DNA from 4 places in the Ponticoccus sp. (in: a-proteobacteria) genome. Region 1 is predicted to be linked to each of the others. Evidence: riboswitches for the same ligand, from Rfam matches in the RefSeq annotation. Region 1 holds a riboswitch; each other region holds the start of a gene.
The links. A riboswitch is a leader RNA that binds a small molecule or an ion and turns the genes downstream of it on or off. The one in region 1 is predicted to bind cobalamin.
Positions count from the first base shown of each region.

Region 2: linked by a shared signal. The riboswitch ahead of nrdH (glutaredoxin-like protein NrdH) and the one ahead of ACN5KJ_RS14690 (DUF1636 family protein) in region 1 are both predicted to bind cobalamin.
Region 3: linked by a shared signal. The riboswitch ahead of ACN5KJ_RS17955 (hypothetical protein) and the one ahead of ACN5KJ_RS14690 (DUF1636 family protein) in region 1 are both predicted to bind cobalamin.
Region 4: linked by a shared signal. The riboswitch ahead of bluB (5,6-dimethylbenzimidazole synthase) and the one ahead of ACN5KJ_RS14690 (DUF1636 family protein) in region 1 are both predicted to bind cobalamin.

Region 1 covers NZ_JBLXGL010000008.1:154,588-160,221, reverse strand. Annotated here, with positions in the region: gene cobN (cobaltochelatase subunit CobN) at 1-1,522, opposite strand, end outside; gene cobW (cobalamin biosynthesis protein CobW) at 1,555-2,607, opposite strand; gene ACN5KJ_RS14690 (DUF1636 family protein) at 2,604-2,999, opposite strand; cobalamin riboswitch at 3,079-3,284, opposite strand; gene cobO (cob(I)yrinic acid a,c-diamide adenosyltransferase) at 3,318-3,941, shown strand; gene ACN5KJ_RS14680 (FAD-dependent oxidoreductase) at 4,327-5,634, opposite strand, start outside.
Region 2 covers NZ_JBLXGL010000014.1:24,733-30,366, reverse strand. Annotated here, with positions in the region: gene ACN5KJ_RS18930 (FecCD family ABC transporter permease) at 1-1,023, opposite strand, end outside; gene ACN5KJ_RS18925 (ABC transporter substrate-binding protein) at 1,032-2,066, opposite strand; gene ACN5KJ_RS18920 (hypothetical protein) at 2,080-2,205, opposite strand; cobalamin riboswitch at 2,188-2,379, opposite strand; cobalamin riboswitch at 2,767-2,961, shown strand; gene nrdH (glutaredoxin-like protein NrdH) at 3,055-3,276, shown strand; gene nrdI (class Ib ribonucleoside-diphosphate reductase assembly flavoprotein NrdI) at 3,293-3,709, shown strand; gene nrdE (class 1b ribonucleoside-diphosphate reductase subunit alpha) at 3,691-5,634, shown strand, end outside.
Region 3 covers NZ_JBLXGL010000012.1:140,047-145,680, reverse strand. Annotated here, with positions in the region: gene ACN5KJ_RS17965 (hydantoinase B/oxoprolinase family protein) at 1-655, opposite strand, end outside; gene ACN5KJ_RS17960 (hydantoinase/oxoprolinase family protein) at 658-2,739, opposite strand; gene ACN5KJ_RS17955 (hypothetical protein) at 3,411-3,722, opposite strand; cobalamin riboswitch at 3,847-4,053, opposite strand; gene ACN5KJ_RS17950 (3-keto-5-aminohexanoate cleavage protein) at 4,552-5,481, opposite strand; gene ACN5KJ_RS17945 (3-hydroxyacyl-CoA dehydrogenase) at 5,496-5,634, opposite strand, start outside.
Region 4 covers NZ_JBLXGL010000014.1:89,259-94,892, forward strand. Annotated here, with positions in the region: gene mdeB (alpha-ketoglutarate dehydrogenase) at 1-510, shown strand, start outside; gene ACN5KJ_RS19180 (2-oxo acid dehydrogenase subunit E2) at 521-1,849, shown strand; gene bluB (5,6-dimethylbenzimidazole synthase) at 2,043-2,735, opposite strand; cobalamin riboswitch at 2,776-2,957, opposite strand; gene ACN5KJ_RS19190 (TRAP transporter large permease) at 3,334-4,692, opposite strand; gene ACN5KJ_RS19195 (TRAP transporter small permease) at 4,689-5,195, opposite strand; gene ACN5KJ_RS19200 (TRAP transporter substrate-binding protein) at 5,195-5,634, opposite strand, start outside.

The DNA of each region.
Region 1 (5,634 bases):
CGACCAGCGCAGTGCCCAGCCGCAGCACCGGCAGGGCGATCCCCTCGGGCGTCGCAGTTGCATCGGCCTCGGGCGCGCCCCATGCGGCCTGCAGATCCGCGCGCAGCATCTGCGGCAGGCGCTCCAGCTCCGCCGCGTAATCCGCCCAGGGCCAGACCAGCCGGGCCGCGGCCAATGTTGCCTCGTCCAGCCCGGTTTCGACCGCATGGCCCGCGGCCCGCAGATCCTCCAGCATTGCCCGGGCCGAGGCCACGGCATCCAGACCCACCGCATGGGCCATCTGCCAGTCGCGCCCCGGGTAGGTCGACAGAACCAGCGCCACCCGCCGCGCGTCAGCCGGGACAGCGGCCAGCCGCCGCCACCCCGCCACCCGGTCACAGAAGGCCGCGACACGGCCCGCATGCACCCTGTGCACAACACGCGAGAACTGCAGGTCCGGGTCGCGCTCGCCCGCTTCCTTGAAGGACAGGACGCCGCCGAAGATCCGCCCGTCCACCTCGGGCAGCACCACGTGCATGGCCAGATCCGCCGGGGACAAGCCGCGCTCCGCCGCGTCCCAGGCCTCGCGGTCCGAGGTCGCCAGCGCCGCCTGGAACACCGGCACGCCGCCAGCGTCCAGCGGCGAGGCCCCGCCGCCCGAACGCCCGGAAAAGGCGGTCAGGTTCACGATCACCTCCGGCGCCAGCGCCGCCACCTGCCGCCGCAGCCAGCCCGTGGCCTCCGGCGCCTTCAGCGAGGGCACGAAGAGCGCCGCCACCTCGAAGCCCCGCGCCCGCAGGCCCTCCATCACCGCCTCGACGGGCTCCAGGTCCGCCGCCACCAGGTAAGACCGGTAGAAGACCACCACCGCCCCGGGTTTCTTCTTGGTCAAAATACCGTCGGGGGGGCTCGGCCTGTCCGAGCGGGGGGCAGACAGCCCCCCTCCGGCAATCGCCCCGAAGGCCACCGCCGGACAGCAGACGCCCTCCTCCGGTGTCCATGCGCCGACCTGCGGCAGGCCCTTGGCGCCTCGCACCGGTCCGGCATAAAGCCCCGAGGCCAGCGCCATCTGCGCCAGCGCCGCCTGCGCCGCCACCGCGCCGCCGCTGTCGCAGAGATGCTGCAACCGGCGCAGCGTGGAGACCGGCAGGGTCGAGACCGCGTCCAGCCGCGCATCCACCCGCCCGTCGGCGGGCAGCACCGCCAGCGCGATGCCCTTCTCGCGGCACAGCGCCTCGACCTGTTGCAACCCATAGGCCCAGTAGGGCACGCCGCCGATCAGCCGGATCAGCACGCCCTTCGCCCCCGCCAAGGTCTGCTCGACATAGGTGTCGACCGACAGCGGGTGCTTCAGCGCCGCAAGGTTCGCCAGCCGCAGCGCGGGCATCCGCTTCGCGCCGCCGCCGCGATGCCAGCCCGCCGCAAAGGCCCCAAGGTCCGAGTCCGAGAAGGACAGCACCACCAGATCGCCCGGGTCCTGCGCAAGGTCCCGGGGGGTGTCGGCCTCGTCCAGCCCGTGGCTTTCGCGAAAGATGACATGCATGGGCGTGCGGCGGGCCCAAGGCCCGCCCTACATCAGGCGGCGACCGGCGCCGCGCCAAGGATCGCGCGGATCGCCTCGGGCTTCACGTCGTCATGTTCGGCGATGACCACCACCTTCGAGACCCGCGCCTCGTCGGGCTTCCACGGGCGGTCGTACTGGTGACGCACCCGCGCGCCCACCGCCTGCACCAGAAGGCGCATCGGCTTGCCCTTCACGCTGGCATAGCCCTTGACCCGCAGGATGTTCAGCTCGTTCGCCAGCCGCTCGATGGCGGTGACCAGCTGCTCGGGGCTGTCGAGTTCCGGCAGCTCCACCACGATCGACTCGAAGTCGTCATGCTCGTGGTCGTCGTGGCCGTCATGATGCGAGGGGCGCGCATCCATGTCGTCCTCAGCGGCGGCCTCCAGCCCGAGGATCACGCGCGGGTCGACCACACCCTCGGCGACCTCGACCACCGGCAGCACGCGCGGCGCCTCGGCGGCGATGATCGCCTTGGCCCTGGCCACACCCTCGGGACCGGCAAGGTCGGGCTTGGTCAGCAGGATGATATCGGCGCAGCTGATCTGGTCCTCGAAGACCTCCGACAGCGGTGTTTCGTGATCGAGGCTGTCGTCGGCCAGCCGCTGCGCGTCCACCCGCGCCACGTCGGGGGCGAAGCGGCCCGAGGCCACGGCCTCGGCATCGGCCAGCGCGATCACGCCGTCGACGGTGATCTTCGAGCGGATATCGGGCCAGTCGAAGGCCTTCAGCAGCGGCTTGGGCAGGGCGAGGCCCGAGGTCTCGATCAGGATGTGATCGGGGCGCGGCTCCAGCGCCATCAGCGCCTCGATGGTGGGGATGAAATCGTCGGCCACGGTGCAGCAGATGCAGCCGTTGGCCAGTTCCATGATGTTCTCGGCGGGGCAGTCGGGGATGGCGCAGCCCTTCAGGATCTCGCCATCCACGCCGACATCGCCGAATTCGTTGACGACGACCGCAAGGCGCTTGCCGCCCGGGTTCTGCATCAGGTGGCGGACCAGCGTCGTCTTGCCGGAGCCGAGGAAGCCCGTGATCACGGTGACGGGCAGTTTCGAAAGGTCGGTCATTCGGCAGGCTCCTGCGTTTGCGGGGTCAGGGGTGGGATGCGCGCAATGCAGTTGCGCTTGAAGTGCTCGGGACGCTGGCGCCACGGGATCAGCCCGTCCGCCGTCTGGTGATAAAGCGACGCGCCTTCCAGCAGCATGTCGGAATGCGACGCCTCGTCGACATTGCCGAACACATAGGTCCAGCGGTCGCCGCCCCGCAGCGCGACGGTGCAGCCGGACTCGCAGTTCTGCAGGCATTCGACAGCGGTGACGCGCACGCCCTCGGGCGCGTCCCGCGCGGTGATCTCGTCATACAGACGCTGTCCGGGGCGGCGGTCGTCGGCGGGGACGTCCATGCCCTTGCGGCATTTCACGCAGACAAGCAGTTCGGTCGGGGCAGTGGGCGCGGTCATCGTCTCTCCTGTCCGGGGGGATGACGGGCGCGGCCCTTCGACAGGGACCAATCCCGACACCGGCACACCCCGTCCGGTCTCAAAAGCTCTTCTCGCTGGCAGGTCTCCCGGCTTGCGGATCTCGGGCCTTGCGGCCCAGCGGTCCCCGACCTTCCCGGCGCGATGCCAGTGGCGATGGGGCCCTTTCCGGTTCACGGTCGCGGGGGCGGCTGCGCCTGACCCCGCACGGGGCTGCACATTCCCTTTTCACCTGTTTACACAGGCACCAGCAGGGTGCGAGATGCGCCCATTCGCCCCGAGTTGTCAAGGAGAAGCGCCATGTCCGACACGGTCACCCCCGAAGAGCAGGCCCGCCACGCCGAGAAGATGAAGAAGATCAAGGCGGCGCGCGATCGGATGATGGCAGGCAAGACCGGCGAGAAGGGGCTGATCATGGTCCACACCGGGCCGGGCAAGGGCAAGTCCTCCTCGGGATTCGGCATGGTGATGCGCTGCATCGCCCATGGCATGCCCTGCGCGGTGGTGCAGTTCATCAAGGGCAACTGGATCACCGGCGAGGCCGAGATGATCCGCGAACGCTTTGCCGAGGAATGCCGGTTCTTCGTCTCGGGCGAGGGCTTTACCTGGGAAACCCAGGACAAGGCCCGCGACATCGCCGCTGCTCAGGCCGGGTGGAAGATCGCGAAGGAACAGATCCTCGACCCCGAGATCCGCTTTGTGCTGCTGGACGAGATCAACATCGCGCTGCGCTACGATTATCTCGACATCGACGAGGTGGTCGATTTCCTGCTGCACCAGAAGCCCGAGATGACCCACGTCTGCCTGACCGGCCGCAACGCCAAGCCCGAGCTGATCGAAGCCGCCGACCTGGTGACCGAGATGACGCTGGTCAAGCACCCCTTCCGCGACGGGATCAAGGCGCAGAAGGGGGTGGAGTTCTAGGCTCCCACCGTTCCTAGTGCGGCGTTTCGCGGGCCGGGCAAGGCCAAGCGGGTCGTCGCGCCCCTGGATCGTTTCGCACCAAGGCGCGCAGGGAATCGTCCCGCGCGATCCGGTGGCCTTGCTCCCGGGTCGGCTCTCCCGGCGGCGCTGCCCAAACGATCCGATGGCAATGCCGGAGCGTTGTCCCTGCCGACAGCCCCGTCCGCCCGTCATCTCTCCCGGCGGCCCTGCCCCTGCGTTGTCTCCCCTGCGCGTCTTCCCGTCCGGCGGCGCTGCGCTTGCGTCGCCCCGTCCGGCGGCGGCTGGACGCTGGAGGCAGTCCCGCCGCCCACCGCGCCCCCGGCCCCATGCCGGGATGCGGTGAAGGGCCCGGGATGCGCGGCGGTCAGATGTCCTTCATCAGCCTCAGCGCATCGTAGATCGCCGCGTGGGTGTTGCGGGCGCTCACCGCGTCGCCGATGCGGTAGAGCGCGAAACCCCCGTCCGGGTTGCGCGTCAGCTCCTGCGGCTGGCCGTCGATCAGCGCGTCGTAATCCACCGCGCCGCCGTTCGAGGACAGCGGCTTCAGCTCGAAATACAGCTCGTCCATCGGCAGGGTGCCGTAGTTCACCACCACCTGATCGTAGGTCTTTTCCGTCTTCAGGGCGCTGTAATCGGTGCCGATCACGGCCTTCAGCCGGTTGCCGTCGCGGGTCACGTCCTTGAGGCGGCGGGTGACAGTGAAGGTCACGTCCTTGTCCTGCAACGCGCGCATGTAGGGCACGAGGTTCATCGCCATGATGTCGGGCGCGAAGGTCCGGTCGGGGGTCATGATCTCGACCGTGCTGCCCGCATTGGCGGCAACCTCGGCGGCCATGACACCGGGATGATCGCCGCTTTCGTCGTAGATCAGGATGTTCTGGCCGGGCTTCACGTCGCCCGCGATGATATCCCAAGCGGTGACGACCAGATCCTGCTCCTTGCCGCTCTCGAAGAGTTCGGTGTTGGGCAGCCCGCCGGTGGCCACGATCACCACGTCGGGGTTCAGGGCGGTGACGTCTTCGGCCTCGGCCCATGTGTTGAAACGGAATTCCACGTCGCGCGCCGCGCATTGCGCCATGCGCCAGTCGATGATGCTGATCATCTCGCGGCGGCGCGGGTTCAGCGCGGTCAGGCGGACCTGTCCGCCGGGATCGGGCTGCGCCTCCAGCACCGTCACGGCATGACCGCGCTCGGCGGCGACGCGCGCCGCCTCGAGCCCGGCGGGACCGGCGCCGACGATCACCACCCGCTTGCGGGTCGCCGCCGGTTCGATGGTATGCGGCATGGTCAGTTCGCGGCCCGTGGCGGCGTTGTGGATGCACAAGGCATCGCCCGCCTGATAGATCCGGTCGAGGCAGTAGGTGGCGCCGACGCAGGGGCGGATATCGTCCTCGCGCCCCTCGACGATCTTCTTGACGATATGCGGGTCGGCCATGTGGGCGCGGGTCATGCCCACCATGTCCAGAAGCCCCGCCGCCACCGCATGGCGCGCCGTCGCCACATCGGGGATCTTGGCGGCGTGGAAGGTGGGCATGCCGGTGGCCTGCTTGACCCGACCGGCGAAATCCAGATGCGGGGCGTTCTTCATGCCCTGGATCGGGATCAGGTCGGTCATCGCCGGGTCGCTGTGGATCCGGCCCCGCACCACGTTGAGGAAATCGACCATGCCCGA
Region 2 (5,634 bases), on a different contig from region 1:
CCGCCCCACGGTGTCGGCCACCAGCAACAGCGCCGCGCCGCAGATCGCCGCGAAGGGGATCAGCAGGCGGTGATCGCCGCCGATGATCATGCGCGCCAGATGCGGGCCGATCAGCCCGACAAAGCCGATCACCCCGACAAAGCTGATGACACCCGCCGCCGCCACGACCGACAGCAGGATCGCCGTGACCCGCAGCCGGGGCACGTTCATGCCCAGCGACTGCGCCACGTCGTCGCCCGCCACGGTCAGCGCGTTCAGCTGCCAGGCCTTGCGCTGCATCACCGGCAGGATCACCGCCAGCAGCACGGCACAAAGACCCACCGCATCCCATTGCACGCCGTTCAGGCTGCCGAAGGTCCAGTGCACCACGCGGGCCAGCTGTTCTTCGGTCGCGACGAACTGCACCGCCGCCGTCATGGCGCTGAACAGATACATCAGCGCGATCCCGGTCAGGATCATCGCCTGCGCCCCCATGCCCCGCCACCAGGCCAGCGAGAAGACGCAGACCGCGCAGAGCAGCGCGCAGGCAAAGGCCGAGAGCGGCACGAAGTAGACCCCCGCCGCCTGCACACCGACGCCGAACATGATCGCGACAGAGGCGCCGAAGCCCGCCGCCGAGGACACGCCGATGGTATAGGGGCTGACCAGCGGGTTGCGGGTGATGGCCTGCATCAGCACGCCCGATACCGACAGCGCCGCCCCGGCGACCATGGCCATGACCACGCGCGGCAGGCGCAGGAACAAAAGGACGCGGGCGGCCTGTTCGTCCTCTACCAGATCGAGATGGCCGAAGCTCAGCCGCTCCAGCACCACCAGTGCCAGCGTGCCGATGCCGGTTTCGTTGATGCCGCGCACCGCCACCGCCGCCGCGGCCACGATCAGCAGGACGAAGGACAGCGCCACGATCGTGGCGCGCCGCCTGCCGGACGCGCGATAGAGATCGCCGACAGAGGCGGCGGTGGCGACGGTCGGAGTGGCGCTGGGGGCGGCCTGCACCGCCCCGCCTGTCGACAGGGTCCGCATGGACCCGCTCAGAACCCGGCCCGATAGGTCATGCCGGGCTGGTAGGGCAGGCCCTGGAAGTCCTCGATCCACCGGCGCATCGCTTCTTCGGGGTCGATATCGGCGAACAGCTCGGGGTGCGCCCATTTGGCGATCTGCAGGGCGCCGGTGATCTTGGACGACCCGCCCGCGAGGTAGTAGTTGATGACGTGGACATTGCCGCTTTGCCCCGCCGGAGAGGACAGGATTTCCTCGCGGCCGGTCAGGTCGGCCCAAGTCGTCGCGTATTGCGCCTCGGGGATCGTGGTGTAGGAACCCGGCTCCAGCTTGACGATCAGCTGCGGCTGGCGCTGGACGATTTCCTCGGGGTCGATGGTGAAGGCGTTGACGTTCCCGCGCGAGGCCGCCTGATCCTCGATGACGATATCGCCAAAGACATTCTGGCCCCCGCCGGCGGCGATCATGTCATGCCAGCCGGACCCCGGCGTCACGGTCACGAGCGGGCGCTTTTCCTCGAGGTAGACAGGCACCGGCGGGACACCGTCCAGACGCTCGGCCAGCAGGGTCTGGTAGCCGACGTAGTAATCCACCAGATCCGCCGCCTGCTCTTCCTGGCCGAAAAGCTTGCCCATCAGCTCGACGTTCTCGACATGCTTCAGCGTGTCCCAGGCGGTGATGACCATGACCGGGATGCCGAAGGGTTCCAGCTGGCGCGCCGCCTCTTCGTAGACGCCATTGCGCGGCAGGATCACCAGATCGGGGTTCTTGGCGATGATCGCCTCGTAGTTCGGTTCGTTCTGCCCCTGCCCGACCACATCGGCCTCGGTGAACTCGGGCCAGTAATCCGGGTCGCGATAGGTGCTGGCGCCGGTGCCGACAACCTGGTCGATGGCGCCGATGGCGCGGGCGAATTCCACCGAGTAGCGGTTGAAGATCACCGCGCGCTGGATCGGAAGATCGACCTCGACCGAGCGGCCGACATCGTCGGTGATGGTTTCGGCCCAAAGGGGCACCGAGGTCGCCAGCGCGACAGCCGCGGCGGAGAGGGTGGATTTGAACAACATGCGATCACCTCGATCAGTTTTGTTTCCCGAGGTGCTCTTGGGGTGCATCACGGCGCCGGACCCGGCGCCCTTCGGCGTCCGGCCCCATGGCCATGGCTGCCACCCTGCCGAGCCCCTCGTCGGCGGTTGCGTCTGCCATGGCAGGTCTCCTGGCTCGCGGCTCGGACGTTCGATGATCCCTTCCCGGCCCGGGGGCCAGTGGCACGATCGCGAACTCGCCGCCTACAGTTGCGAGGGCAGCCGCAGCCTGGGTCTCCCCGTCCTGCGTTCCCTTTTCATCCGCCGTTGCGGAACCGTGGCAGGCCGGAAGATACAGAGATCGCGCTCCGCGGCAACAGCAAAGGCAGCGGGTCCCTGGCCGTGAGGGGGTAACGCATTGGCGCATCGGGATATTCGGTGGCGCTGGAACTGATGGACCCCCGGCAGCCCGTCGGCGGAGCATGCTGGCCGATGCCCGGCGCGCGGCGGCGGGGGCCTTGTGGATGCGCGCTGTTCGCCGCAGGACCAGCGGGCGCGGAAAGCCGGGCCCGGCGCGCCACAGCCCGGCCTTCGCGACGGGGCATCCTCCGGTGGTCGGCCCGCCGCTTCCCGCCCGGGCGACAGGCAGGATGACGGACCCGAAAAGCCCCTGCCGATACCGGACGTCGACTTATCCCCGGAAAACGACCTTCAATATATTGACACCCCCCTGCCCCGGATCGCAATATGCAGTTGCTTTGGTTCCGGCGGGGTGACTCGTCGGCTAAGAGGGAAGCCGGTGAGGGTCCGGCACTGCCCCCGCAACTGTAAACGGCGAGTTTCTGTCCATTCCACTGGTGTCGGACGGCACCGGGAAGGCGGACGGGCAACGTTTGAGCCGCAAGTCAGGAGACCTGCCAGAGCATGAACGACGACCGCGGCGGAGGGCCCGGGCGCGCGGATAGGTCGTTTGGCCCTGTCCCCGTGTCCGCTTCGCCCACAGGCAGCAAACCGGCAAAGGGACAACCGCATGAGTATCACCGTCTATTCCAAGCCCGCCTGCGTGCAATGCACCGCAACCACCCGCGCCCTGACCGCGCGCGGCATCGATTTCCGCCTCGTCGACCTGACCGAGGACGCCGCGGCCATGGAACTGGTCACCGGGCTTGGATACCGGCAGGCGCCGGTTGTCGTCGCGGGCGACGAGCACTGGGCCGGGTTCCGTCCCGACATGATCAGCCGCCTGTCCTGACGCCGGGCGGTCGGTCATGGGGGGCCTCGCCTATTTTTCCAGCGGCTCGGGCAACACGGCCCGGTTCGTGGAGCGGCTCGGCCTTCCCGCCACCCGGCTGCCCCTGCGCGGCGATGCCGCGCCGCCGCTGATGACCGCGCCCTTCGTGCTGATCTGTCCGACCTACGCGGACGGGGCGGGGCGCGGCGCGGTGGCCAAGCCGGTGATCCGGTTTCTGAACATCGAAGCGAACCGGACCCTGCTGCGCGGCGTGATCGCCAGCGGCAACCGGAACTTCGGAGAGACATTCGCGATGGCCGGACAGGTCATCGCCCGAAAATGCAACGTGCCCGTGCTCTACCGGTTCGAACTCGCGGGGACCGACGCCGACATCGCCCGTGTTCGTGACGGGCTGCAAACCTTCTGGGGAACCCGATGCTTGACGCCAGCCTGACCCAAGGCCTTGATTACCACGCGCTGAACGCGATGCTGAACCTCTATGACGCAGAGGGCAACATCCAGTTCGAAGCCGACCGCATGGCGGCGCGGCAGTATTTCCTGCAACATGTGAACCAGAACACGGTCTTCTTCCATTCGCTGGAAGAGAAGCTGGGCTATCTCGTCGACGAGGGCTACTATGAGGCGCAGGTTCTGGAACAGTACCCCCGGGACTTCCTTCGCAGGATCTGGGAGGCCGCCTTTGCCAAGAAGTTCCGCTTTCCGACCTTCCTTGGCGCGTTCAAGTATTACACCTCTTACACGCTGAAAACCCGCGACGGGCAGCGGTTCCTGGAACGCTACGAAGACCGCGTCGTGATGAACGCGCTGGCGCTGGCGCAGGGCGATGAGACGCTGGCCATGCAGCTGATGGAGGAAATCCTCTCGGGCCGGTTCCAGCCCGCGACGCCGACCTTCCTGAACGCCGGCAAGACCGCGCGGGGCGAATTCGTGTCCTGCTTCCTGCTGCGGCTGGAAGACAACATGGAAAGCATCGGGCGCGGCATCAACTCGGCCCTGCAACTGTCCAAGCGCGGCGGTGGCGTGGCCCTGATGCTGACCAACATCCGCGAGTACGGCGCGCCCATCAAGGGGATCGAGAACCAGTCCTCGGGCGTCATCCCGGTGATGAAACTGCTGGAGGACAGCTTCAGCTACGCCAACCAGCTGGGCGCCCGGCAGGGTGCGGGCGCGGTCTATCTGCACGCGCATCACCCGGATATCCTGCGCTTTCTCGACACCAAGCGCGAAAATGCCGACGAGAAGATCCGCATCAAGACCCTCAGCCTTGGCGTGGTGATCCCGGACGTGACCTTCGAGCTGGCGAAGCGCAACGAGGACATGTACCTCTTCTCGCCCCATGACGTCGAACGGGTCTACGGCTGTGCCTTCTCGGAAATCTCGGTCACCGAGAAATACGCCGAGATGGTCGACAACCCGAAGATCCGCAAGAAGAAGATCAACGCGCGCGCGTTCTTCCAGACGCTGGCCGAAATCCAGTTCGAAAGCGGCTATCCCTACATCATGTTCGAGGACACGGTGAACCGCGCGAACCCGATCGCGGGCCGGATCACCATGTCGAACCTCTGCTCCGAGATCCTTCAGGTGAACGAGCCGTCCGAATTCAACGACGACCTCAGCTATGCGCACATGGGCACCGACATCTCCTGCAACCTCGGGTCCATGAACATCGCGCGGGCCATGGATGGCGGCGATCTGGGCGCCTCTGTCGGCACCGCGATCCGGGCGCTGAACGCGGTGTCCGAGATGTCGGCCATCGACTCGGTGCCCTCGATCCGCAAGGGCAACGACGAAAGCCACGCCATCGGGCTTGGGCAGATGAACCTGCACGGCTTCCTTGCGCGCGAGCATATCCAGTACGGCAGCCCCGAAGGCGTGGAATTCACCAGCGCCTATTTCGCCGCCATCCTGTTCCACGCGCTGACCGCCTCTTGCCGACTGGCGCAGGAGAAGGGCCGCAGCTTCAAGGGGTTCGAGACCTCGGCCTATGCGGATGGCAGCTATTTCGACAAGTACACCGACCGCAGCTGGCGCCCCGAGCAGCCATCCGTGAAGGCGCTGTTCAAGCGGTTCGGCATCGAGCTGCCGGGCAAGAAGGACTGGGTCGCGCTCAAGAAGGACGTGATGACGCACGGGCTGTACAATCGCAACCTGCAGGCGGTGCCGCCCACTGGGTCGATCAGCTACATCAACTATGCGACCTCCTCGATCCATCCGATCACCGCGAAGATCGAGATCCGCAAGGAGGGCAAGATCGGTCGCGTCTACTATCCGGCGCCCTACATGAACGCCGAGAACCTCGAATATTACCGCGACGCCTACGACATCGGCCCCGAGGCGATCATCGACACCTATGCCGCG
Region 3 (5,634 bases), on a different contig from region 1:
TTTCGACGATGTAGTCCGAGATATCTTCCAGCGTGGTGATGCCGACATCGCCCATGCATTCCGACAGGCGACGGCTGCCGCATTCAACGCAGGCCATCAGCGCGTAAAGGTCGCCCTCGACCTCGATCGGCACCCGGCTGTTGGCTTTCAGGATGCGGATGAAATTGGTGTCCAGCCGCCCGGCATCGACCAGCTTGAAGATCGGCACGAACAGGCCTTCGTCCAGCACGTCGGTGCCGTCAGGGCCGAAGCCCAGGCCGCCGAGATCGGCAAGGTGGCTGGTGCAGGAGGTGAACCCGATCAGTTTGCCCTCGTGGAAGCAGGGACGCACCAGCATGAAGTCGTTGAGGTGGCCGGCTGCCTTCCAAGGGTCGTTGGTCAGATAGATGTCGTCGGGGTGCATGTCTTCCAGCGGGAATTCCTCGAGGAAGAAACTGACCGATTCCGCCATCGTGTTGACATGGCCGGGGGTGCCGGTAACCGCCTGCGCGATCATCCGGCCCCGGATGTCGAATATCCCGGCGGAAAGGTCGCCCGATTCCCGCACGATGGGGTTGAAGGCGGTCCGCATGAGCGTCTGTGCCTGCTCTTCGACGATGGCGATCAGCCGGTTCCACAGGATCTGGCGTTCGATTTCGTTCAGTTCGCGGGCCATGTTCAAACCTTTTCAAGCACGAGGTTGGATTTGCTGTCGATCCGGCCTGTGAAGGCGGCGGTGACGAAGGTCGTGGTCTGCGGTTCGGCGACCAGGGCCGGGCCCTGGAAGCTTGCGCCCGCAGCCAGGTCGGGGCGCCAGTAGATCGGCACGTCCCGGTAGTCGTGGTCCGCAGGAAGGAAGACCGAGCGGTCGCCGATCGCGGCGGCGTCGAAGGCGGTCCCGTCGGCCTGTCGCGGTTCGGCCGGCTCCTGCGCGGTCGAGACGACGATGGACCAGGACAGGATCTCGATGTCGCGTTCCGGGATGGTACGGCTGAACAGTCGCGTATAGCCGGCCTCGTAATCGGCCCTGATCTGCGCAACGTCCTTTTCGGTCAGCGTGCCCGCCGGCACCGGCACCTGGATTTCGTGGCCCTGACCGACGTAGCGCATGTAGGCGGTGCGGGTCTCGACCAGGTCGGCTTCGGGCTCGCCGCTGCGGACGATGCCGCGTGCCTCGGAGGAAATCTCGTCCAGAACCGCGTTCGCGCCGTTCAGGTCGAACTGGTCCAGCGTCATGTAGCGGCTGCGCACCACCTCGTAGGCGATGGGGGCGCGCAGGAAGCCGACGGCAGAGCCGACGCTGCAGTTGGCCGGCACGATGACGCGCCCCACGCCCAGCTTTTCGGCCATGCGGACCGCATGCAGGGGGCCGCCGCCGCCAAAGGCGATCATGGTGTAGCGCGACAGGTCCGCACCATGTTCGACCGAATGGATGCGCGCGGCATTCGCCATGTTCTCTTCGACCATCTCGGTTATGCCGAGCGCCGCTTCGGAGGTGCTGACATCCAGCGGGTCGCCGACATCGCCCTTGATGGCGGTCCTGGCGGCGTCGACATCCAGATGCATCCGCCCTTCGGCGAAGGTTTCAGGGTCGATCCGCCCCAGCACCACATTGGCATCCGTCACGGTCGGCTTGACGCCGCCCTTGCCATAGCAGGCAGCCCCGGGCACCGAGCCGGCGCTTTCCGGCCCGATCGCCAGACGGCGCATGGTGTCGACATCGGCGATGGATCCGCCACCGGCCCCAATCTCGATCATCTCGACCACCGGGATCCGCACCGGCATGCCGCTGCCCTTCTGGAACCGGGCCGCGCGCGCGATCTCGAAGTTGCGTGCGGTCTGGGGAAGGTAGTCGTCGATCAGGCAGATCTTCGCGGTGGTGCCGCCCATGTCGAAGGACACAACCCGGTCTTCTTCCAGGCTGGCGGCAATGCGGCTGGCAAGCACCGCGCCGCCGCTGGGGCCGGATTCGACAAGGCGGATCGGATAGCGGATGGCAGCCTCCAGCGTGGTCATGCCCCCGCCCGAGGTCATCAGGAACAGCGGGCAGACAAAGCCGTTGTCGGCCAGCGTCTTTTCCAGCGCCCGCAGATAGCGGGCCATGATCGGCTGCACGTAGGAATTGCAGACGGTGGTCATGAAGCGCTCGTATTCGCGCACTTCGGGGCAGACGTCCGACGACAGCGTGATCTCTGCCGTGCAGCCGGCGTCGATCAGCAGAGCGCGCACGGCCTGCTCGTGGGCCGGATTGGCATAGGAATGCAGCAGGCCCACGGCGACCGCCTCGATGCCCAGGCGGTTCAGTTCGGCGGCCAGTTCGGTGACGCGGGCGCGGTCGAGCGGCAGCAGGACATTGCCGCGCACATCCATCCGCTCGGTCACCGTGAAGCGCAGATCGCGCGGCACCAGCGGCGCCGGCTTTTCCAGCTGCAGATCGAACTGATCGTAGCGGGATTCATATGCGATTTCGAGGCTGTCGCGGAAGCCCTCGGTCGTGATCAGCGCGGTCCTGGCGCCCTTGCGCTCGATCAGCGCATTTGTGGCCAGGGTGGTGCCATGGACGAAGATATCGATATCGCTGGGGGCCAGCCCCGACTGCTCGCGAACGATGGTCACACCCGCCATGATGCCACGTTCGGGCTGCTCCAGATCGGTCGGCACCTTGGCCGTGAACATGCCCTTGGGCGTTTCCAGCACCACATCGGTGAAGGTGCCGCCGATATCAGCTGCCAGACGTGTCTTGGTCTTTGCGTGGGTCATGGGAACTGCACTCCGTTTGCCTTGACGGTTAAGTGTCACGGGCCGTCTAGTGAGGGAAACGAAACGTTTTTTTACCGCTATCGATTATTTCGATAGTCCCGTGTCGGGGCATTGAGGCATGGGTGCAGAGCGACCGCCGGGCCGGTTTCGCGGCCTTTCCCAAGCACGGCGGGTGTTGCGGATGTCGGCGCGGATCCCCCCCGGGTCGTGCGGGCTCTGGTCGCGGCGCGGGATATCGGTCTTTGGCCTTTCGGCCCGCCGGGGTGCAAAGCGGCTGGTCCCCGGATTGGCCCGGGCGCCGGGATTGCTGCTCTGGTGGCCGACAGGACCGGGCCCGCCAGGGTTGGCCGGGACCTCGATGTCAAGGTCGGCGGCGAGCAGATGCGCGGCTGTTGCGCGGGGCCGGGACCGTGCGGCGCGGCCTGCTTGTCCGCCCGTGCCGGGATGGGCCTTCAGCGGCCCGGACATGGTCCACCAGCGTGAACCGACCGCCCGGGGCGCCAAGCGGGGTGCCGCCGGTTGACGGGTCTCGGGTTACGGCGCGCGCTTCACAAGCGAGGGCCGGTCGGTCGTCCTTGGCAAATGCTTCCGCAAGGCGCCCCCTGTTCGCTCAGGCAGAGGAGGCCTTCAGGGCTACGGCTTTCCTGCGGCGGCGGCCCCTGCGTGAGGGTTCAATGCGGCAGGCGGTAGGACCGTCGGGCCTGCGCGCCGCCGCGCCTCTGCCGCTTTGGCATCGCAAGGGGCAATGGCGTCAGCGGCGCTTCCAGTGAGCGTGTCAGAAGTCTGCAGAATTCCGCCACGGCCGGCGAGTGGCCCATGAACGGAGCGGCCTTGTCAAAGGCGCCCCGCGCGGCCTGCAGATAATCCGCATTGCCCGGCAAGCCCGCGATCCATTGCATATAGCCAAGCTGCCCCATTTGCCGCGCCTCGTCGGCTGGCATCTCTCCGGTGTCGAGTTGAAGGATCGTGCGTTCCAGTGTCATTGCGCCCTCCGCGCAGGGGAGGGCGCATGAACGGAGGCGGCGATGTCCACAGGGCCGTCAGGTCCATATGTCGTCTCTCCAGTCCCAGAGCGCCCCGCCCGGGTTAAGGTGACTGCGGTGCGCAACAGCACGCACCGGAGATGGCAGGTCTCCTGACTTGCGGGTCGCCGCTTTCCCGAACCTTCCCGAACCGCTTCGGTTCAGTGGTGTTCTTCGGGGTCGCTCGCCGCTCACAGTTGCGGGGGCAGTTGCGGAGTTGGGTCAAGGCCCTCACCGCATTCCCTTTTAAACCGGCCCTTTCAGGCCGGTCACCATCGCCTTCTGCATTGCAGAATTCCGGGCAAAAGTCGAGTGGAATTGCCAATGGCGGCCATTACGGCGCTTGCCGTCCAGCGGGGTGTTTCCCCTGTCAGCCCCCAGGCCAGACCGCGCCTTGCCCGCCCGGGGGATGCGCCGGAGGCTCCGCTGCCGGACATGCCTTGGGTCGGCGACCTGCCCCCTGATGCGAACCGGAAGGCGGGCGCCTGTGCCGCCTTCGTTCGCGATGCCCGTGCCCGCAGTTCGTCTTCCGGCGCGGGGGGTGCCCCGGACCGGAGAAGCGCGTTGGCGATGCCCGGGCGCTTCGGGGTCCGGCGGTCGAGGACGGTCACGGGATGGATCCGGCACCGCGACCGTCGCTTGCCGTGCCTGCCCGGACGCGACGCCGACGGTGCCGCGCAACCCGGCGATCAACAGCCCGTATCCGGGGGTAAGGTCGACGCGCGAAAGCAGCGCCCCGGCCTCCGGTGAACCGGATCGAGTGCGCCGCGCCCCCGTCCGTCAGGGCCGGTCAGAAGCCGACCTGATCCGCCCCCTTCAGGTGCAGGATCTCGCGCGCCTCGTCCGGGGTTGCCAGTTCCAGCCCCAGCCCCTCGATGATCTGGCGGGCCTTCGTCACCTGCTCGGCGTTGCTGCGCGCCAGTTGCCCCGGTCCGGCCCAGAGCGAATCCTCCAGCCCGACGCGGATATTGCCGCCCATGGCCGCCGCCATCGCCGCGATGGGCAGCTGGTTCTTGCCCGCGCCCAGAACCGACCACTGGTACTGGTCGCCGAACAGCCGGTCCGCCGTGCGCTTCATGTGCATGACGTCGTCGGGATGCGCGCCGATGCCGCCCATCAGGCCAAAGACCGTCTGGATGAACAGCGGCGCCTTGACCAGTCCGGCGTCGAGGAAGTGCTTGAGGTTATAGAGATGCGCCGTGTCGTAGCATTCGAACTCGAACCGGGTGCCGAGCGGTCCGAGCGTCGTCAGGATGTATTCGATCTGGCCGAAGCTGTTGTTGAAGATGATGTTCTTGTTGCCGAGGTAGTCGCGTTCCCACTGGTGTTTGGGGTTCGGAAAGCGCTTGAGCATCGGGAAGAGGCCGAAGTTCATCGACCCCATGTTCAGAGAGGCGACCTCGGGGCGGTGCGTTTCCGCCGGGCGGACGCGTTCCTCGATGGTCATGGTGGGCGCGCCGCCGGTGGTGATGTTCACCACGCAGTCCGAGGCCTGCTTGATCACGCCGAGGAAGGGCGCGAAGGCCTCGGGCGACTGGTCGGGGCTGCCGTCCTCGGGGTTGCGGGCGTGCAGGTGCACGATGGCCGCGCCCGCCTTGGCCGCGCCGATGGCGGCGTCGGCGATTTCCGAGGCCGTCACCGGCAGGTGTTCGGACATCGAGGGCGTGTGGATCGCGCCGGTCACGGCGCAGGTGATGATGACCTTGCGGGGTTTCGCCATGGTCTGGGGCTCCTTCAGGATTGTTCGGATGCAAGGTGCCGGCGCAGGGCGGCAAGGCGCGCGTCACGCCTGTCCTGCCGGGCGCGGATGGTCTCGGGGCTGCGGTCCTGTGGCCATGTTGCGGCGATCTTCTCGGCGTTGTCGACGGAAAAG
Region 4 (5,634 bases), on a different contig from region 1:
TACCGGCTTGGGGGCCATGACCGCGATGGGCCGCGGGTGCGGCTGCTGGGCTCTGGCACGATCCTGCGCGAGGTCATTGCCGCCGCAGAGATCCTGCAGGGCTTCGGCATCGCCAGCGATCTCTACTCGGTCACCTCCTTCAGCGAGCTGGCCCGCGATGCAGCCGAAGCCGAACGGCAGGGTCGGCTTGGCAATCGGGCGATTTCGCATGTGGAACACATGATTGGCGGCGACGCACCGGTCATCGCGGCCAGCGACTATGTCCGCGCGGTTCCGGCCCAGATCGCCCCCTATCTCGACACCCGGATGACCATTCTCGGCACCGATGGCTTCGGTCGCTCTGCCAACCGCGCCGCGCTGCGCCGTTTCTTCGAGGTGGATCGCCAGCACGTCGCCCTGGCTGCAATCGAGGCATTGGTGCGCAGGGGCGAGATCGGGGCATCGGTGCTGGCGCAGGCCATCGGTGACCTGGGCATCGACCCGGCCGCCGATGCGCCCTGGCGGATGTGAGGGCGGCCAGATGAACACCACGGTCGAAATCCATGTCCCGGACATCGGCGATTTCTACGATGTCCCGATCATCGAGATCCCGGTCGCCGTTGGCGATACGGTCTGCGTGGATGACACGCTTGTCGTTCTCGAGTCCGACAAGGCGACGCTGGACGTACCCAGCCCGCGTATCGGCACAATCGCCGAGTTGAAGGTCGCCGAGGGCGACCGGGTCAGCAAGGGCAGCCTTGTTCTGTTGATGGAGATTGCCGCCGCGCCAGAGCCCGCGCCCCCGGTGGCGCCGCAAGCGGCGGAAACAGCGCGCGCCGCGCCGGGCGGAGGCCCTGTGGAACCCGGCGCGGTGTCGCATCCGGCGCCCCTGCCCCCGCCGGTCCCGATGCCGATGCCGATGCCGGTGTCGGCACTCCCGGCGCCGGGCACAGACAAGGGCGGCAAGCCCTCACATGCCTCGCCGTCCGTCCGCAAGCTGGCGCGAACACTGGGTGTGGCCATCGACGAGGTGCCCGCCACGGGGCGGAAGAACCGCATCACCCGCGACGATGTCGAGGCCTTCGTCAAGACACGCCTGACCACACCGCCATCCAAGGCCGGACAGGGGACCGCCCTGCCGGATCTGCCCGACTGGCCAAATCCGGATTTCGCCGTGTTCGGCCCGATCGAACGCATGCCCCTGTCCCGCATCGCGCGGATTTCCGGGCCAAGCCTGACCCGCAACGCGATGCTGATCCCGCATGTCTGCAACTTCGACAAGGCCGACGTCAGCGATCTTGAGGACTTCCGCAAACGGCTCAACACCGAAGCCGGCCCAGAGGATGCGCGGATCACCATGCTGGCCTTTGCGGTCAAGGCCACGGTCTGTGCATTGAAGGCCCATCCGCGCTTCAACGCGTCGCTCGACGGCGACGACATCGTGCTCAAGCACTATTGGAACATCGGCGTCGCGGCGGACACCCCCGATGGTCTTGTCGTGCCGGTCATCAAGGAAGCCGACCGAAAGGGCCTGCGCGAGATTGCCGCGGAAATGGCCTCTCTTGCTGCCAGCGCGCGGCAGGGCAGGCTGAAACGCGACGACATGCAGGGGGCGACATTCACGATTTCCTCGCTGGGCGGGGTCGGTGGCACGGGATTCACGCCCATCATCAACGCGCCGGAAGTGGCCATCCTGGGGATGACCCGCGCCGAAACCCAGCCGGTCTGGAACGGCTCTGCCTTCCAGCCGCGTTTGATCCAGCCACTGAGCCTGAGCTGGGATCACCGGGTCGTGGACGGGGTCGCGGCCGCGCGTTTCCTGCGCCACGTCTCCGAGGTCATGGGCGACCTTCGCAGACTGTCCGTCTGATCGCTGACCGGGCGGGTGCGGCGCCAGCCCGGCTTGGCGCCGCCCCTGCCCCGCCAAGCGGCAGGCCCGGGGCGGATCGGCGCAGGCGGCGCCAATCCGGGCCACGGGTCCGCACGATCATCAAGGGGCGCGGTTCAATGGAACAGGCGCAAATCGGCCCTGCGCCGCGCCATCAGTCGACGCCGGGATGCGGCTAGGGTGCGGGCCAGCGATCATCGTGGATCACGCTGTCAAGCGCCAGCCTCTTGCGCCAGCCCCGGGCTTCAAGTTCGGGCTTCGGATAAAGCGCGTCGACGTATCCCGCGCAGAGATAGGCCACGATTTCAACGTGGTCCGGGATGCCAAGCAGGCCGCGAAGGTCGTCTGGTCGAAAGATCGAGACCCAGCCGATACCCACCCCTTCCGCGCGGGCGGCCAGCCAGAGGTTCTGAACGGCGCAGACCGTCGAATAGAGATCCATGTCGGCATTGTGGGTTCGGCCCAGAACCACCTTTCCGCCCCGGGTCCGGTCGCAGGTCACGCAGATATTCAGCGGAGCGGTCAGGATCCCTTCCAGCTTCAGCGACCGGTACAGGGCCTTGCGGTCGCCGTCGAACATCTCTTGCGCCTCGGCATTGGCGCGCAGGAAGGCCGCGTGGACATCGGCGCGAAGGTCCGGGTCACGGATCAGAAGGAAATCCCAGGGCTGCATGAAGCCGACCGAGGGCGCCGCATGCGCGGCTGCAAGAATGCGCCGGAGGGCTGCCGGGTCGATGGGGTCGGGGCGGAACTCGTTCCGCACGTCGCGGCGCGCGTCGATGATATCGTAGAGCGCCTGACGTTCCCGGTCGTCGAAGCGGCGGGCGGGCTGCGGAACCACGGGTTCGGCGGATAATTCGGGGGGCATCTTGGACCTCGCACAGTTCAAAGCGCCGCGGGCTCCACCCCGAAACGCAATGACATCAGGCCGGTCTTCTGGCTCCGGATCCTCTCGCCATGGCGCCTTCCCGGGCCTTGCCGCCCAGTGGCCTCTGCCTGACGATCCCCGTTACAGCGGCGGGCCCGCGCCGGACTTGCACCGGCTTCCCGATTCTCCCCCAAAGAGGGCACCTGATGCCGCCCTTATCCCGCGGGCACATGCGGCTCGCAAACAGAATTTCGCCCTCGAAAGCCCTGTGGCCCGCCCGGCGGCGGCCTTGCAGACATCGGGCGCAGCCTGAGCCCGGCCAATGGTATCGCGCTGGCCCTGGCAGATGCGCCACCGCGATAAAGACCCGTGGCCCGGGGGGCGCTGCGCCCCCCCGGGCCACGGGATTTTCGATCATGCCGCTGCCCTCTTCCATCCTCGCAAGGCAGGGCCGCCAGGGCGCTGCGGGGCGCGCCGGGTGCCGCGAGCAGGGACCCTGCCAGACAGCCGGGCTGCGGCAAGGGCACGATCCGCCCCAAGCGCCTTCTGCCGGGGAAAGATCGCACCATCGGCGGTCAACCGTGGTTTCGGGCCATCGCTATCCTCCCAGAAGCCGTGGCAGCCAGAGGGTCAGCGCCGGAAAGGCCAGCAACAGCCCCACGCGCAGCAGTTCGGCCGCGAAGAAAGGCGCCACACCCTTGAAGGTCTCGATCATCGGCGTGTCCTTGGCCAGCGCCGAGATGATGAAGACGTTCATCCCCACGGGCGGCGTGATCAGCCCCAACTCGACCACGATCAGGGCAAGGATCCCGAACCAGACCTTCAGCTCCTCAGTGCTCATGCCAAAGCCCGACCCCTCGGCCCCCTGGTAGAGGCCGCCGTTGATCTCCAGCAGCATCGGCCAGAAGAAGGGAATGACCAGCAGGATCATCGACAGGCTGTCCATCAGACAGCCCAGCAGGATCAGCGCGAGCAAGAGCAGGATCAAGACCATCATCGGCGCCATGCCGCTTTCGGCGATCCAGGTGGCTGCCTGCTGCGGCAGGCCGATGCGCGACATGAAGATCTTCATCAGCTCCGCGCCCAGCAGGATCAGGTAGATCATGCCGGATGTGCGCGCGGTCGCCTTGAGCGCCGCGACGGTCGCTCCGAGGCCCAGTCGTCCCTTGGCCGCGCCGTAGAGCCACACGAGGAACACGCCGACCGCAGCCGCCGGGGTGGGATTGAAAAAGCCCGCGTAGATACCGCCCAGCACCAGCCCGAAGATCACCATCACCGGCAGCAGGCCCAGCGTGGCGCGCAGGAATTCGGAGCGGGTCGAGGCGCCGCCCGGCGGGCCCGCCTCGGGGCGGATGGTGACGTAAAGGGCGATGGTCAGGATAAAGAGGATCACCGCCAGAATGCCCGGCAGCAGGGCCGCCGCGAACATGGTGACGATGTTCGCCTCTACGATGACCGCGTAGACGATAAGCACGACCGAGGGCGGGATCAGGATGCCCAGCACGCCGCCCGCCGCCAGCGATCCGGTCGCCAGGGCGCCGGAATAGTTGTAGCGCTTCAGTTCGGGCAGCGCGACCTTCCCCATGGTCGAGGCGGTGGCCAGCGACGATCCGCAGACCGACCCGAACCCGGCGCAGCCGGCGATGGCGGCCATCGCGGTGCCGCCGCGCATCCAGCCCAGCCAGGCGTTCGCGCCCCGGAACAGCGCCTGGCTCAGGCCCGCGCCGGTCGCCAGTTCTCCCATCAGGATGAACATCGGCACGACCGACAGGTCGTAGATCGAGAACTGGCCGTAGCCCAGCGTCTTGAGCTGGCTCAACAGCAGGGCGGGACCGTTCAGCAGCGCGATACCGGCACCGCCGACGAGGATCATGGAATAGGCAATGGGAATGCGGATGGCGATCAGGACGATCAGGATCACCAGCGCCAGGATGCCCAGCGTGATCGGATCGGTCATGCGCGCACCTCCCGGCCGGCTTCGACCAGCGTGACCAGCGCGGTCGCCACCAGCAGCGCCAGCGAGACCAGGATGGGCATGAAGCCCCACCAGATCGGCACCTGCAGGATGGCGGTGACATAGCCGTAGGTCTTCTGATCGATCATGCCCAGCGACATCCGCCAGACCAGCAGCGCCGCGAAGCCGAAGGCCAGAAGCGAGGCCAGCGCCCGCAAGGCGGCCAGCACCCGGGTCGGTGCGCGGGCGGTGAAGATGTCGGCCGTGACGTTGGCGTCGGTCAGCTGGCAATAGGGCAGGAAGGCGAAAACGGCGATCGCGATCCCGATTTCGGTCAGCTCGAAATCACCGGAAAAAGGCCGGCCGACGATGCCGCCCAGGACCGTGAAGACATTGATTGCCACGACCGCCAGCAGCACGAGGCCGCCCAGCAACGCCCAGATCGTGGCCAGACGCGCGACCGCAGCGGAAAATCCGCTGCGGCCCACGGTTTCGGATCTGAACATCAGTTCCCCGCGCCTTCGGTGTTCTGTTCGATCAGGTCACGCGCGGTCTGGACCAGGGCTTCGCCGTCGACGCCCTTGCCCGACATGTCGTCGACCCAGCGCTGCACCACCGGTTCGAGCGCCTGCTGGAACGCGGCGGTTTCTTCCTCGGTCAGGGTCACATGGGTGTTGCCCGCCTCGGTCGCCACCCCGATCCCGTGCTCGTCGATGGCGCGCCAGATCCGGCCCACCTCGGCCGCCCATTCGCGGTTCGACGCATCGCGGAATGCCTTCTGCACGTCCTCGGGCAGGCTGTTCCAGCGGTTCTGGTTCATCGACACCTGGAAGGTCGTGGTGCCGAAGCGGGTCTTGTCGTGGCCCTCGATCTGGTAGTCCGTCTGGTCCTGGATCTTGAGCGCGGGAATGATCTCCCACGGGATGAAGGCGCCGTCGACGACCT